2 regions of the Kosakonia pseudosacchari genome follow, and region 1 is predicted to be linked to the other one. Evidence: predicted binding sites of a transcription regulator. Region 1 holds the regulator's gene; the other holds the start of a gene.
What was found. Region 1 encodes LexA, which represses DNA repair genes until DNA is damaged. Its sites were predicted from a motif close to TNCTGTATGTACATACAGNA; they were not measured.
Positions count from the first base shown of each region.

Region 2: umuD (translesion error-prone DNA polymerase V autoproteolytic subunit) is a predicted target of LexA. The motif match lies at 3,692-3,711, and genes of this name have one in related genera.

Region 1 is NZ_CP063425.1:308,851-316,931, forward strand. Features, by position in the region: gene plsB (glycerol-3-phosphate 1-O-acyltransferase PlsB) at 1-1,419, opposite strand, end outside; gene IP581_RS01450 (diacylglycerol kinase) at 1,550-1,918, shown strand; gene lexA (transcriptional repressor LexA) at 2,027-2,644, shown strand; gene dinF (MATE family efflux transporter DinF) at 2,726-4,060, shown strand; gene IP581_RS01465 (CsbD family protein) at 4,239-4,448, shown strand; gene zur (zinc uptake transcriptional repressor Zur) at 4,759-5,274, opposite strand; gene traF (conjugal transfer protein TraF) at 5,555-6,871, shown strand; gene ycaC (isochorismate family cysteine hydrolase YcaC) at 6,946-7,569, opposite strand; gene dusA (tRNA dihydrouridine(20/20a) synthase DusA) at 7,839-8,081, shown strand, end outside.
Region 2 is NZ_CP063425.1:2,219,640-2,227,720, forward strand. Features, by position in the region: gene IP581_RS10455 (MaoC family dehydratase) at 279-719, shown strand; gene fabV (enoyl-ACP reductase FabV) at 719-1,912, shown strand; gene umuC (translesion error-prone DNA polymerase V subunit UmuC) at 1,995-3,257, opposite strand; gene umuD (translesion error-prone DNA polymerase V autoproteolytic subunit) at 3,241-3,675, opposite strand; gene IP581_RS10475 (hypothetical protein) at 4,043-4,954, shown strand; gene IP581_RS10480 (hypothetical protein) at 5,055-5,420, opposite strand; gene IP581_RS10485 (methyl-accepting chemotaxis protein) at 5,745-7,316, opposite strand; gene IP581_RS10490 (MipA/OmpV family protein) at 7,896-8,081, opposite strand, start outside.

The DNA.
Region 1 (8,081 bases):
GATAGGTTCGCCGAAGTTCACATAGCCCTGACCGAGGTTACGCAGCTTGCTTAAACCTCGCACCATCTGCAACAGGCTCTCTTTCTCTTTCGTCGCGCCACGCAGCTCTTTGGCGTAAGTGCCCACTTCCATCACGTGTTCATACCCGATGTAAATTGGCACCAGCGTGATTGGGCGCGTACCGCCGCGCAGCATCGCCTGGATGGTCATCGACAACGTACCGGTTTTCGGATCCAACAAACGCCCGGTGCGCGAACGTCCGCCCTCAACGAAGTACTCCACGGAATACCCACGGCTGAACAGCTCGCCCAGATATTCGCGGAACACGGTGGAATAGAGCTTGTTGCCTTTAAAGGTGCGGCGAATGAAGAAAGCGCCCAGCCGGCGGAAAATCGGTCCGGCGGGCCAGAAATTCAGGTTGATACCAGCAGCGATATGCGGCGGCACCAGCCCCTGGTGATAGAGCACATAGGAGAGCAGCAGGTAGTCCATATGGCTACGGTGGCAGGGCACATAGACAATTTCGTGGCCGTCATGCGCCAGCTGGCGTACGCGCTCTGCATTATGCACGTTGATACCCTGATAGAGACGGTTCCAGGTAAAACCCAGAATGCGGTCGGTCAGGCGAATCATCTCGTAGGAGAAGTTCGCGGCAATCTCTTCCATCAGCGCGATGGCGTTTTGCTGCGCCTTATCATGGGAGATTTTTTTGCTGCGCGCTTCATCTTCAACGGCGCGGGCAATCGCTTTGGACGAGAGTAATTTGTTAAACAAATCCTGGCGAGCCGGCAGTCGTGGGCCTACCGCAGCCAGACGCTGGCGGGCAAAGTGCATACGCGCCACGCGCGCCAGTTTCTGCGCGATAATTTTATCGGTGCCGTGCTCGGTCGCCATCCGGCGCAGCGAAACCGGTGGTGAAAAACGCACAAAGCTGTCGCGGCCAAGCCAGGAAACCGCAAAGAATTTCTGGATGCCATTCAGCATGCGCAGCGGCGGGTTAATTTCGCCTTTTTCACGCCCTGGCGAACGACCAAACATCACCGATACCGGCACCATTTGCACATCCAAATCGGGATGGCTGCGATGTAAATCCAGGTAGTCGTGGAACAGCTTGATCGACTCTTCTTTCGGCGCGTAATACGTGAACACACGCGGGCCGCCGTGGATAAACACGAAACGCGGCAGCAAAGCGCCGTCGATTTCCAGCGGTTCCAGGGGATCGGGCAGCTCATGCGCCAGACACTGCGCGCGTAAAGTCAGTAAATCTGCCTTTGAGTTATAAGGCAGCACATACATGATGGGGCGTGATGTATCGAGACCCAGTTCCTGTGCAGGTTCTGCGGGAATCGATTTACTTTTTACCAGCACGCTTAATGGTAAATTCAGTAATTTGTAGTAAATTCGTGGCCAGCCGGACATAAAGGATGTAAAGCCTCTGGTTAATAGTGCCATTGCGCCGCAAGAATATCAGAAAGCGCACATAATTTCTGTTGTACCGCTGCGCGCTTGCTGAGACATTGACGCCAATTTAATAAAAAGGTTCTTTTAAATGGCTAATAATACCACCGGTTTCACCCGGATCATTAAAGCCGCTGGATATTCCTGGAAAGGCGTTCGCGCCGCCTGGATTAATGAAGCGGCATTTCGTCAGGAATCCGTTGCGGTTATCCTGGCAATTATAATCGCTTGCTGGCTCGATATTGACACAATGACGCGCGTACTGCTGATTGGTTCTGTGACGCTGGTGATGATTGTCGAAATTCTGAACAGCGCCATCGAAGCTGTGGTAGACCGTATTGGTGCGGAATTCCATGAACTTTCCGGGCGGGCGAAGGATATGGGGTCGGCGGCGGTGCTGATGTCCATCCTGCTGGCGCTCTTTACCTGGATCGCATTACTCTGGTCACATTTTGGATAACGCTTCCAGAATTCGATAACGCCCTGGTTTTTTGCTTAAATTTGGTTCCAAAATCGCCTTTAGCTGTATATACTCACAGCATAACTGTATATACACCCAGGGGGCGGGATGAAAGCATTAACGGCCAGGCAGCAAGAGGTGTTCGATCTTATTCGCGATCGCATCACTCAAACCGGTATGCCACCAACGCGTGCGGAAATCGCACAGCAATTGGGGTTCCGTTCCCCAAATGCGGCGGAAGAACACCTCAAAGCGCTGGCGCGCAAAGGGGTTATCGAAATCGTTTCGGGCGCATCACGCGGCCTTCGCCTGCTGCTTGAAGAAGAAGAGGACGATATTGGCTTACCGCTGATTGGTCGCGTCGCTGCGGGTGAGCCGCTGCTGGCGCAGCAGCATATCGAAGGTCATTACCAGGTCGATCCGAGCCTCTTTAAACCTCATGCAGATTTCCTGTTGCGCGTTAGCGGCATGTCGATGCGTGACATTGGCATTATGGATGGCGATCTGCTGGCGGTGCACAAAACGCAGGATGTGCGTAACGGCCAGGTTGTTGTTGCGCGTATTGAAGACGAAGTAACGGTCAAGCGTTTGAAAAAACAGGGTAACACCGTCGAACTGTTGCCGGAAAACAGCGAGTTTTCTCCGATCGTCGTCGATCTGCGCGATCAAAACTTCACCATCGAAGGGTTAGCGGTCGGTGTCATTCGTAATGGCGCGTGGCTGTAACGCACATTCGTTTTGCTGCGGGGCTGATTCAGGTTCCGCAGCGATCTCTTCTTTTCCCTCACTCACTTTTACATGCATACCATGCCACTGCTAACCGGGTCCGATAAAGCGCTCTGGCGACTTGCGCTGCCGATGATCTTCTCGAATATCACCGTCCCATTGCTGGGTCTGGTGGATACGGCTGTGGTGGGGCATCTGGATAGCCCGGTTTACCTGGGCGGTGTGGCGATTGGCGCAACGGCGACCAGTTTCCTCTTTATGCTGCTGCTCTTTTTGCGCATGAGCACCACCGGCCTGACAGCTCAGGCATTCGGCGCGAAAAATGCGCCCGCGCTAGCGCGGGCGTTAGTCCAGCCTTTGCTGCTGGCGCTTGGGGCCGGTGTGTTGATTGCGCTGCTGCGCACGCCGCTTATCGACCTGGCGCTGCATATCACCGGCGGTAGCGAGGCGGTACTGGAACAGGCGCGGCGGTTCCTTGATATTCGCTGGTTGAGTGCACCCGCTTCGCTGGGCAATCTGGTATTGCTCGGTTGGCTGCTCGGCGTACAGTATGCGCGCGCACCGGTGATATTGCTGGTGGTGGGGAATCTGCTCAATATCGTGCTCGATCTGTGGTTGGTCATGGGGCTGCATATGAATGTGCAAGGCGCGGCACTTGCCACGGTCATCGCGGAATATGCCACTTTCGCCATTGGCTTATGGATGGTGCGACACGTACTGGTGATGCGCGGCATTTCATTGCTGACGCTGAAAAATACCTGGCGCGGCGGCGTGCGGCGTTTGCTGGCGCTGAACCGCGATATCATGTTGCGTTCGCTGCTGCTGCAACTCTGCTTTGGTTCGATAACGGTGTTTGGCGCCCGCCTCGGGGATGAGACAGTGGCGGCAAACGCGGTACTGATGATGTTTTTGACCTTTACCGCCTATGCGCTGGATGGTTTCGCGTATGCGGTTGAAGCGCATTCCGGGCAGGCTTACGGTGCCAGAGATGGCAGCCAATTGATGCATATCTGGCGGGCTGCTTGCCGGCAGACCGGTCTGGTAGCGCTGTTCTTTGCCGTTGTCTATGCACTGGCGGGTCAGCAAATTATCGCGTTGTTAACGTCGCTCCCCGCGCTACAACAGCTTGCCGGGCATTATCTGATTTGGCAGGTCATCTTACCGTTAGTGGGAGTGTGGTGTTATCTGCTGGACGGTATGTTTGTTGGTGCGACGCGTGCGGCCGAAATGCGTAACAGTATGGCGGTGGCGGCGGCCGGGTTTGCCGTTACATTACTCACTGTGCCTGTTTTGGGTAACCACGGTTTGTGGTTGTCGCTCGCGGTGTTCCTTGCTCTGCGTGGGCTGACGCTGGCGCTGATCTGGCGTCGACACTGGCGTAACAATAGCTGGTTTGCTGCCAGCGATCCTTCCTGATAGCGCTTTATTCCCTGATTTAGCGCTCCGATTTTTGCGCCTCGTTTACGCTGTTTTTATCCTGTTAGATGGTTAAAGATTCCGAATAAAATTCATAATGCCGAATCCCTGACTACAATAATCAGTACGTTCAGCACAGCGAGAACGTCATTTTAAACCGAACGATAAGGAGTCCATGATGAATAAAGACGAAGTCGGCGGTAACTGGAAACAGTTTAAAGGCACTGTGAAAGAGAAATGGGGCAAACTCACCGATGACGATATGACGATCATTGAAGGTAAACGTGATCAGTTGGTGGGTAAAATCCAGGAACGTTACGGTTACGCGAAAGATCAGGCGGAAAAAGAAGTGACGGACTGGGAAACGCGTAATGATTACCGCTGGTAGCCAACACATCCCCTCAAATGTGTTAACCCTCTGAAGGCTACCCTACCCGATGGTACAAGGATGTACCACCCCTGTATTTTTCCCGTCTTTTCAGCACCAGCAGTATCCCACTTAGTTGTATACCTGTTTGCATCCTCTGCCTGCGGCACACAAGTTTTGCAGTATCACTTCATCTTTCACATGCTATTTCTGGCTGCGTTAACTCACATGTGTATTTATGTTCTTGCTGAATTTGTTTGGCTAACGCCAGACTAAAACACGACGCCTGGCTGGGGCCGTGAATCGAATAACCAATAACAGCGGGACAGCGCTAGCGCGGTTTTTTCTTTAGCGGGACGCTATGGTCGTGGTGGCAGTGATCGTGATGGCGGCAGGCTTCCACTTCGACGCAGGCTGCGCACAGGCCGTGGGCTTCAATAACATTATGGCGTAGGGCAAAACCCATTTTCGCCGCCAGTGCATGCATAATATCTTCCACACCTTCGGCCTGCTCTTCTTTCACCGAACCACAGCGGTCGCAAATGAACATCGCAGAAGTATGAGTCGGCTGATCAAAAAGATGACACAGCACATAGCTGTTCGTGGACTCAACCTTGTGGACAAATCCTTGCTCCAGCAGGAAATCAAGCGCGCGATAAACGGTAGGCGGCTTTGCTTGCGGCTCGCTTTCGCGCAGCAGATCAAGCAAATCATATGCGCTGATCGCCCCTTGTTGCAGGCTCAGTAATCGCAATACTTCAAGGCGCTGGGGAGTCAGGCGCACATTGCGCTGCGCGCACAGCTTTTCAGCCTGCACTAACATCTCTTGCGAAGTGGTCTTATCCATTGGCGCTCTCTGATCAGTGGGAATAGAAGGCCACACTTTACCATGTCCTGCCCAAAACGCCGAGATCGCCGCCCGTAAACTCCTTTTCTCGCTTTCCTTCCCGAAATGAATATCCTCTTCTATAAATAGTGAGAGTTTCCTCAATAACTATAGCGTTCATATATCCTGTACGTTCACTTGATTTAGCTTCTTTTTGGTCGTTGTTCGCAGCAATAGTGAATTCCTGTTTGTTACAAAATAAGCAGGCTTAAAAAACTCATCTGGCTACGAGACACATATTGTGAATAAAAAACGTAAACTTTCAGTGGTCGCTATCGCTGTCTCCTTCTTTGCGGCAAATCAAGCAGGAGCAGCCAATACCTGGGCAGAAGCACGTAACGATGCAATGGGGGGAACCGGTGTTGCATCAGCTAATTATGGCAGTGGAGCATTAATCAACCCGGCACTGCTGGCAAAAGCCAAGCCGGAAGATGACATCACGATTATCCTGCCGAGCGTGCAGGCGCAAATTACCGACAAAGATAACCTTCGCGATGAAATCGATAACATCAATGACAAAATTGATGGTTACAAGGATGTGATCGATAACCTGACCGCCGCACAGGTCATTGCTAACCCGATTGGTACATTGAATCAGTTCCAGGGAGCGGCGAAAGATCTGGCTGACGAACTGGTGTTCCTGAAAGGCAAAACCGCACAGGCCAAAGCCGCTGCCGGCCTTGCCGTGAGCATTCCCAATGATGTGCTTTCTCTGGCCTTTGTTACCAAAGCGTATGCACACGCTCGCGTAAGTTCGAATGTCGATCAACAAGATATTGATTATCTGCGTAGCATTCAGAACAACGACGGTATTGCTTTGGGCGAAGCGCTGCGGGCGGTTGTCTCGCCAAATGGCAGTGAAGAGATCACCAAAAACCTTAACTCCACCGCCGCAGGCCGCGCGGCCATTGTTTCTGACTTTGGTATCGCGATGGCGCGCCAGTTTGAGGTCGGCGGCATACCGCTTTCCCTTGGTGTAACGCCGAAACTGCAAAAAACCTGGGTCTACAACTACACCGCCTCCATTTATGACTACAAGAGCAGCGACTGGAATAGCAGCCGCTATCGCACTGATGACACGGGCTTTAACATTGATGTTGGTGCGGCAGCTGACTTTGGCGAAAACATTACCGTAGGCTTAACCGGAACCAACCTGATCTCCCGCGATATTGATACCCAGGATGTGCGTATTCGCAACGGTAGAACCGGCAACGTCACTAATTACAAAGATACTTACCAGATTAGCCCGGTAGTGACGGCTGGTGCGGCCTGGCACAATGATCTGGTGACCTTAAGCGCTGATGGGGATTTAACCGAAACCAAAGGCTTTAAGAGCGAGAAAAATTCACAATACGTTGGCGTCGGTGCGGAAGTTCGCCCGCTTAGCTGGCTGGCGGTGCGTGCCGGTTACCGTGCGGATGTGAAAGGTGACGATAAAAACGTATTCACTGGCGGTGTCGGTTTTGCACCGTTTAACCGCGTCCATGTCGATTTGATGGGGCTGGTCGGCGAAGATGAAACCTGGGGCGCAGGCGCACAGCTGAGCGTCACATTCTAAGATGTTCTCACCGGAGGCTTAATGCCTCCGGTTCTCCTTTATGCTTATAAATCAGACAAGTAAGCCAGGTGGGGTTATTTGCTACTCATCTTGTTGAAGCTGGTCATCAGATTGCGGTAGTCAGGGATGTGGTTAGAGAACAGGTTGCCCAATCCTTCAATGTCGTTACGCCAGTCGCGATGTAATTCGCAGGCAACACCAAACCAGGTCATCAATTGCGCTCCGGCCTGCGACATACGGTCCCATGCTGAATGGCGGGTAATTTCATTAAATGTACCTGACGCATCGGTGACAACAAACACCTCGAAGCCCTCTTCCAGCGCGGATAACGCCGGAAATGCCACGCAAACTTCCGTCACCACTCCCGCAATAATCAACTGTTTCTTACCCGTTGCTTTTACTGCCTTCACAAAATCCTCGTTATCCCAGGCGTTGATATTACCTGGGCGGGCAATATAGGGGGCATCGGGAAACTGCGCTTTCAGCTCCGGTACAAGAGGGCCATTCGGGCCCGTCTCGAAGCTGGTGGTCAGAATAGTGGGTAGTTTAAAATACGTAGCGAGGTCGGCCAGCGCCAGCACGTTATTTTTGAATTTATCTGGATCGATATCCCTGACCAATGACAGCAAGCCCGTTTGGTGATCGACGAGCAACACAGCGGCATTGTTTTTATCAAGACGTACATACGGTTTAGTCATTTCCTTGAACTCCCTTTGACCCATTACGGTGATAAATAGCTTTCGCTATTAATGAACATTTCCTATGCCTACCAAAAATGTTAGGTAGTGGTTCCGTTTTGCGCAAGGCGACCCCGGGCATATATCCACAGGGAATGTAGGTCATACGTTGTCTCAGCAGGTTTACGCACTTTCTCTATGCTAGAATAATGCCCCCGCTATTTCAGGCGTCGGCGATGGCCGGACCTGAGCGGAAATCAGATACGAAAACCTATTTAAAACTGTCCAAAATGCACGGTAACCCTGAAATGACAAACCCCCATCAAACCAACGCAATGCCGCTCCATTCCTCTCAACACTGGAATGGCCGGTTTAGCGTGGCGCCGATGCTCGACTGGACGGACAGACATTGCCGCTACTTCTTGCGCCTGCTGTCGCGCCAGACGTTGCTCTACACCGAAATGGTCACCACCGGTGCCATCATTCATGGCAAGGGCGATTACCTGGCGTACAGCGAAGAAGAACATCCGGTA
Region 2 (8,081 bases), 1.9 Mb from region 1:
CTGGTTTTATCTGGCTGATAATGATGGTTTTTCCAGGCGATACAGCGTTGGCGCTGGACGTCAGGCTTGATGCCTGGGCCAGGCGCAAGAGGTAATTTAAGGAATAACTCAGCAACGTGATACACCTGAAAAAGAAAAATAACGCCACTCTCTTTTTTATGAGGATTCACCAGGTCTTGACGGGATTGGATGAAGCAGGCATATATTTACACTATTAGTTGTTTCTCTAAATATTTCCGTTAACTCCTCCACAATATATCAGAAAGGATGTGTGCTTTATGGTTAATACAATCCACAATTTGCATGTTGGTCAGTGTGCAGAGTTTAAAAAAACATTGACGGATAATGATGTCGTAGAGTTTGCATTGGCCTCTGGCGACACCAATCCTGTTCATCTGGATGAGAGTGCCGGGCGGGAAAGTATATTTGGACAACGCGTGGTGCATGGTATTTTGGTGAGTGGGCTAATATCAGCGGTAATTGCTAATAAATTACCAGGTAATGGCTCTATTTATCTTGGACAAGATCTCAAGTTTATTAAGCCAACATTTATTGGCGATACGATTACAGCGACGGCGGAAGTTATCGCGATTAATTGCGAAAAAAACCGGGTACGACTCAAAACCACATGCACCAATCAGCATGGCGATCAGGTTATTGTCGGTGAAGCCGTCGTTTTACCCCCACGAGAAAAAGCGCTGGTGGAGGAGGTGAACTGATGGAGCTCATTATTCAAGGTAATGTCGCTAAAAACTGCCACCCGGAAGGTTTACGCCAGGGCATTGATAAACAAATAAAATATGTTGAATCACATGGGGAAATTTATGGTCCGCGAAAGGTGCTGGTGATTGGTGCCTCGTCCGGATATGGGCTGGCCTCACGCATCGCGGTGGCCTTTGGTGGCGGTGCCGATACGATTGGCGTTTCCTTTGAAAAAAGCCCGGGCGCAAAAGGTATCGGTAGCGCCGGATGGTATAACAATATTTTTTTTCGTCGTCGGGCGCATGAGAAAGGGCTTATCGCGAAAAATTTTATCGCAGATGCTTTTTCCGATACGACCCGCAACGACGTGATTGAGTACATCAAGCAGGAGTTTGGCGGCAGCATCGACCTGCTTGTCTATTCGGTTGCCTCTGGCGTGCGTGTTTGCCCGGATGGTACGCGCTACACCTCGACGCTTGGCGTGCGCGGGCAAGCCTTTTCCGGCCCAGGGTTTGACCTGGAAACCCGCCAGATGGTGAACCAGACGCTGGAACCGGTGACCGAACAACAACTTGCCGATATGGTAAAAGTGATGGGCGGGGAAGACTGGCAACGCTGGGTTGATATGTTATCGGCGGCCGGTGTGCTGGCTGAAGGGTTCAAAACGGTGGCGTACTCTTATACCGGCCCGAAATCAACGTGGCCGCTCTATAAAGAGGGCGCATTAGGCGCTGCAAAAGCCCATTTGCACGCCACCGCCGATGATCTTGACGCGCAGCTACAGCGCATTAATGGCCATGCCTACGCGGTGATCTGCAAAGCGCTGGTGACTAAAGCCAGCGCGTTTATCCCCATGTTTCCGCTATATATTACGTTGCTGTACAAGGTAATGAAGCAGAAGCGGTTGCATGAAACCTGTATTGAGCAGATGCACAGGCTGATGCTGAACCACCTTTACCCGCCAATGGGCAACGTCGTAACGGATGACGAGCGGCGGATCCGCCTTGATGATTTCGAGCTGCGCCCGGATGTCCAGCAAGCCGTGGAGCGGCTAAGAAAACGGGTCACCACCGAGAACTTTAAAACCGTTGGCGACTTCGCCGGGTATCTCGCCGAGTTTTACGCGCTGAATGGTTTTTCAATGCCGGATGTGGATTACTCCTCTGAACTGGATCTGCGCCAACTGGTAAAAGAGTACAGCCACGCATAAGCACGCCTGATATGACAAATGCGCCAGTCTGTCGGCGCATTTGTTAATGAAAACCGCTGTCGGTTATGCTTCTGTTCAGTCTTTATTTCACGACAGGCAGGTCGGAATAGCGGGTTGTATAGGCGGGGGAAAGCATTTCGCGTTTCATCGCCCAGCTTTTTTCTGTTCCTTGCCCTGCAAACCAGACGCTTCCTTTCCCCGACGTATTTAAACGATCAATGGTTTCCATCAGCACCGCGCTGTTCGCGTGCGGGCGGTTTTCATCAAATAAATTGAGTTGGGCCACGCCGCTGCTGAAAAAATCAGAAAGCATTACGCCAGCCTTCATATAGCGATGCCCCTCCCGCCATATCTGATCCAGCGAGCCTGTCGCGGCACGGATAATGTCACGCGTATCATTGGTCGGCGTCATCAACGTCACGGATGCCTGGTTTCCGTAGTAAATATGATTATCCGCATGTGGGCTGGTACGAATAAAAACGCTGATGAAGCGGCAGAATTGATGTTCAGCGCGTAACTTCTCTGCCGCGCGCTCAGCATAGGCGCATATGGCCTGATGCATATCGGCATACTGCGTGATTCGCTTGCCAAAAGAGCGGCTACAAATAATCTGCTGCTTAGTTGGGGGAAACTCATCAAATGCCAGGCATGATTCGCCGCGCAGTTCCCGCACGGTACGTTCCAGCACAACATTAAAGTGTTTACGGATAACCCAGGTTGAACTGTCGGCAAGTTGCAGCGCATTTTCAATGCCCATTAACGCCAGCTTTTTACTGATGCGACGTCCCACGCCCCAGACCTCCTGTATCGGCACGTGAAACAGTAACTTACGTTGCCGCTCCCGGGAGGAAATATCCACAACGCCACCAGCGCTGGCCCATCTTTTGGCGGCGTAGTTGGCCACCTTGGCGAGGGTTTTCGTGGGAGCAATGCCAACGCCCGTTGTCAGCCCAGTATTTTTCAGGATCTCATTACGGATCTGATGGCCGAATGCCTCAAGTGAAATACAGTTTGATACGCCAGACAGATCGATAAAAGCTTCATCAATCGAATAAAGCTCAACGGCGGGGGTGATTTCAGACAGCGTCGACATAACCCGATTGCTGAGGTCGGCATACAGCGCATAATTTGAGCTAAATACAGTAACGTTCTGACGATGAAGTTCATCTTTAATTTTGAAATAAGGCGCCGCCATGTCGATGCCCAGCGTCTTTGCTTCACGCGATCGCGAAATAATGCACCCATCGTTGTTGGACACGACAACCACGGGTTTCCCCTGAAGATCCGGGCGAAACAGCGTCTCACAGGAGGCGTAGAAGTTATTCACATCAACAAGCGCGAACATGTCTGTTTGACTTCAAGGTAAATGTTACGACGCCGAAGATCTGCAACTCTTCCTCAGCCTGGAAAACAATCGGCGCATAATGAACATTATGCGGGATGAGCTGGAGAACAGGGCGGGTCCGCAACTCCTTCACCGTGAACTCACCCGCAACCGCCGCAACAACAATGTCACCGTGCCCGGCGGTCAATGAGCGATCAACCACCAGCAAATCACCATCGCCAATCCCTGCACCGATCATCGAATCCCCGCTGACCCTGACAAAGTAAGTCGCGCTGGGGTGTTTAACGACCAGTTTGTTTAAATCAAGCCGCTCTTCGACATAATCCTGCGCCGGACTTGGGAACCCACAGGGAACGCGCTCAGTAAAGAGCGGAAGGGGAACGATGTAATCACTCTCGGTCGATGGGATGAACTGCATGATGATGAATCCGGTTAACTGTATTTATATACAGTATTGCTAAATTCAGTCACTGATCAAGAGGCGCAGCGCGCCATATTCAGGAAACGTTTGAAGTAGCAAAGAATTTAGCGAAAAAGTATCACTAAAAACTGGTGCCTGAATGCGGGTAAAAATAGACTGTTCCCCTTAGGGAAAATCTCATTGCTGCCTGATGCAAACGCATTGAAGCGCTCTCTTGCCGCGAGCCAGGGCGTGTTGGTTTGCGAGCGGGGCCGAAGGAATCGGATCTTGCGCGTAATGAACGCCTCAAACATTCATATGTGGATGTTTGAGGCGAGATACAGGCGCAACGCAAACAGATAATAAATACATACAGGAATGAATCATGATCAAAAAAATAACCTACGCATCAGCCATGCTGCTTGCGGCCAGCGCCAGCTTTAGCGCAAGTGCAGCACCTAAAACCACTGCAAGTAAATGCCCTGCAACCATGGATGTGGATAGTGTTGAAATTCGCGATGGTCAGCAGCTTATGATCCTGACGAAGGCTGCATTAGAAAACTATGAAATGGCGGTAGCCAAAGACGCTAAGTGCGTATCAATGTATCGTGAAACATATCGGGCGAAATATCTCCCTGAACTTAAGAAACTGGATACCGGCACCTCGGAGCCTCTCGTCAAATTAAAAACCGCGCCATTGTTGGCTGCTTTTGAAAATGCTATGCAACCTGACGTGGAAATAAAAGAAACGAATAGCAGAGTGGATGCCTATTATGCTGTCGCAAATGCCTACCTTGAGACAGCGATGCCTGGTAAATGGAAAGTAGCAGAAGATAACGACGAAATGCGAGGTGAAAAAACGTATCTGTATACGCTGGAGTCTGAGGATGTCGCAAAACTTTCGCCTCCCTATAAAGAAGCAAAGGCGACGATTCTGGTTATGCAGAAGGAAAAAGAAGGCGTGATTAGCGACCCGAAAATTATGTATTACGTTTCAGACGGTCAATTAACACTCCCTGTAGAAGGCGGTGAAATCGCGGCGAAATATGACGACGACGGAATCAGTCGCTATAACGGAAAGATATGCAGTGATGACAATCGTTCTTTCTGCCCTGATCTGGCCATTTACCAGCTGTTTGCTTATCTGGATGTACGCAGTAGCCACAAGGCTATTATTGAGTTGCCGTTCTATATTGATGGCCGCTATCAATATCATTTTAAAACCACTGGCTTAATAACCAGGCGCACAACACCGGATTACTTGCTGCAAAAAAGCAGGAAAATAGAAAATTTATAAATGAGTAAAGTGGACGTTATTATTTTTCGCGCATTGAGGAGATGCTTATATGTTAAATATTGCAAGAAGCACCGGTAACACGACGACCGGCGTGCATATGCTACAGCGTTATAAAAATGGCTATCGCATTCGTTGCAACCGCGAGACGTTGATGCGGTTCACTTCCGTGGATGTTAAGCCGGAATATCGGCATCTGTTCGGCGCTGATGGACAAGGTATCTACCATTCGACTGGCTTTCCAACCATTGCCGAAGGCGCGCAAGCCCTGTGCGACTTTATCCGGACGGTTTGTGGCCTGGAGTGTCACTGGAAGCCGTAGCGGTTTCAGGGGTTCGCGCGTTGAACCTGTAAAAAGAAGGGCGTCTACGAACATTTTATTGCCTGTTTTTACAGTATATTCTCCGTTCTTTTGATCGAACTGCCCGGTAGCAAGATGGCACAAACCTTTGCCGTACACGCTGGCCATGAGTTTCAACCTGTATTAAATGTCGCGGTGCGCGTTAGCCATTACCGTAAACATTCGACGTAAAAAGCACGTGGAGAGGATTTATCGGCGAGTAAAAAAAGAGGGATAAAAGAGAGCCTTTCCGGAAACCTTTGACATTATCCTCTGGCGCGCAGATGGAAAGTACGGCGACGTCTCATCCGCGGTGGGAATGATTGGCGACAGCGTTGCTGACGTTTACGTCGGCTGGCAAGAACCCAGCCGACGATATTGTTGCGTATGTCGCCGCTTTACGGCGACGTATTTATCACGACAGTGTTCCCTGCGAATCGCATTCGCGCAGGATCAGACACTCGCCGGGACCCTGAACACACTCACCAAATCTTTCATCACTCTGGCTTGCTCGTTGAGCATTTCAGACGCGGCAACCGACTCTTCGACCAGCGCCGCATTTTGCTGGGTCGTGGTATCAATCTGACCAATCGCAATATTGATTTGCTGTACACCATCACTCTGTTCGAGGCTCGCTTGTTCGATCTCTTTCAGAATGCTGGAGACGTTATCCACGTTCTCGACCATTTCGTCCATTTTACCGTTCACCTGGCGCACCATTTCCAGGCCGCGCACGCTCTGCTGCGTCGAGTTTTCAATCAGCGCACGAATATCTTTCGACGAGTTCGCCGTTTTCTGCGCCAGATTGCGAACTTCCTGCGCCACCACGGCAAACCCTTTGCCGTGTTCACCTGCGCGTGCCGCTTCAACCGCGGCGTTAAGCGCGAGGATATTGGTCTGGAACGCAATAGAATCAATCAGGTTAATGATGTCAGACATTTTGTCCGCCGAGCTGCTGATGTTGTGAATTTCCTGAGTCAGCGAGCTCATCAATTTACCGTTATCTTTCGCCGCATCACTTGCTCTGGCAGAAAGCTGCGACGCATTTGCCGTGTTATCGCCCGTATTCTTAACCGTTGAGGAGATTTGCTCCATGGAAGCGGCAGTTTGCTCAATGGAACTCGCTTGTTCTTCCGTTCGGGCAGATAAATCGCGCGTGCCGGCCATGATCTGTGATGCGCCAGTGGCGATATTTTCCGCGCCGCTGCGGATCTCCAGAACAATTTTTTTCAGCTCCTCCTGCATGTGGCCGATTGCGCCTGTCAGCAGCCCCGTTTCGTCTTTAGAAGTGACTTTTATCTCAGTGCCCAGATCGCCTTTCGCGATCCTGATCGCCGCATCAACGGCATGCTTGATAGGACCAACAATGGCACGTGAAATAATGATTGCCATGATAATGCCGAATATAAAACAGATGAGGGTAATGAAGATCAACACCATGCGGCTCACGTTGTAATCATGCAAAAAATCAGTATATGACGTTTGCATTTCATCCCGTTGCAGGCTGATAAAGCTATTGATCTTCTCTACATACTGGCTTTCGTAATTACGCGTATGGGTTGAATATTCGGTGATGGCGGCATCAGGGTCGGTTTGTATATTACCCATCACTTTGCTACGCGACTGAATATAGAGGCTGCGCGCGGCGGTGATTTTCTCTAACAGCGCCTGAGAAGCCGCATCATCGGCTTGTTGATTCAGTTGCTTATAAAGTTCGCTTATTTTTTCAGACCTGGCGGCAAGGTCTGTAATCAACTGCGCTTTTTTGGTGGCATCTTTTTCAATGATCGCATTAAGAAATAATGTTGTTGAACCATTAACATCACGAATTAAATTATTACCCAATGCGGTGGTAGGATAATCTTCGGTGACAATCATGGATATTTTATTCTTCGCCTCATCAAGCCGGTAAATCGCATTCCCGGCAATAAAAAGTAATAACAATAATAAGACGCCGAAGGAGAGCATTATCTTATTTCGGATACTGATACCCGTTGGTTTACTGATCGTTGTTGTATTTTCCATGGTCTTTCCTTAGTGAATTTTATCTGCATGCCTGGCCGCTATAGCGGTCGGCATCTACGTTTTATCGGCCATGAAAAAGTATTGATTAGGGATTGATCGTTAAAATCTTATTAAAAATGAAAAGCAATAGTTTGTATCTATCAATTATGATGTGATCGATCGTTGATATATTGTATAATTTTGACGCAGCAATTTTTTTGAATGAAATTGATATAGTTAACGTAAATTAAAGAAATATCACAGAAGGCAGGAACAGCGTAAATAAGATGTATGGCGGTAATAAAACGTAACACACCGATTTACAGGGCAATGTTTATTGCCAGCAAACAAATAATCACCTGAGTAAGTACTTCAGAATTATTGCATAAGAAATACATCAAACCCGAAAGATAGCGCCGCTTTTTGTATGCCGCACGGCGTTCTGTGTCCAGCGCGGCATTCACCAGGGCTACTGCAACCGCATTTTAACGGTTAGCTGCTGATATAGGTCAGATAAGCCGCCAGGTAAACGACACCGCAGGCAAACCATATTTTTGCCAGAAACTGATAATCGTTTTTGTCCATCTTTTCCCGCACCTTTTAAAAAGTATACGTAATGGCAATCACCGCTGAGCCTTCATTACGGCGCAGAACAATAGGGCTGCCTGCCGCGTGATCGTTCAGCCAGGTGTAATTGGCGCTCAGCAATGTTCCCCAGTGGGCATCAAATTGATGGCTCCACGTCAGGCTATTATCGATCCCGTAAAATCCCTGTTCTGCGCGGTA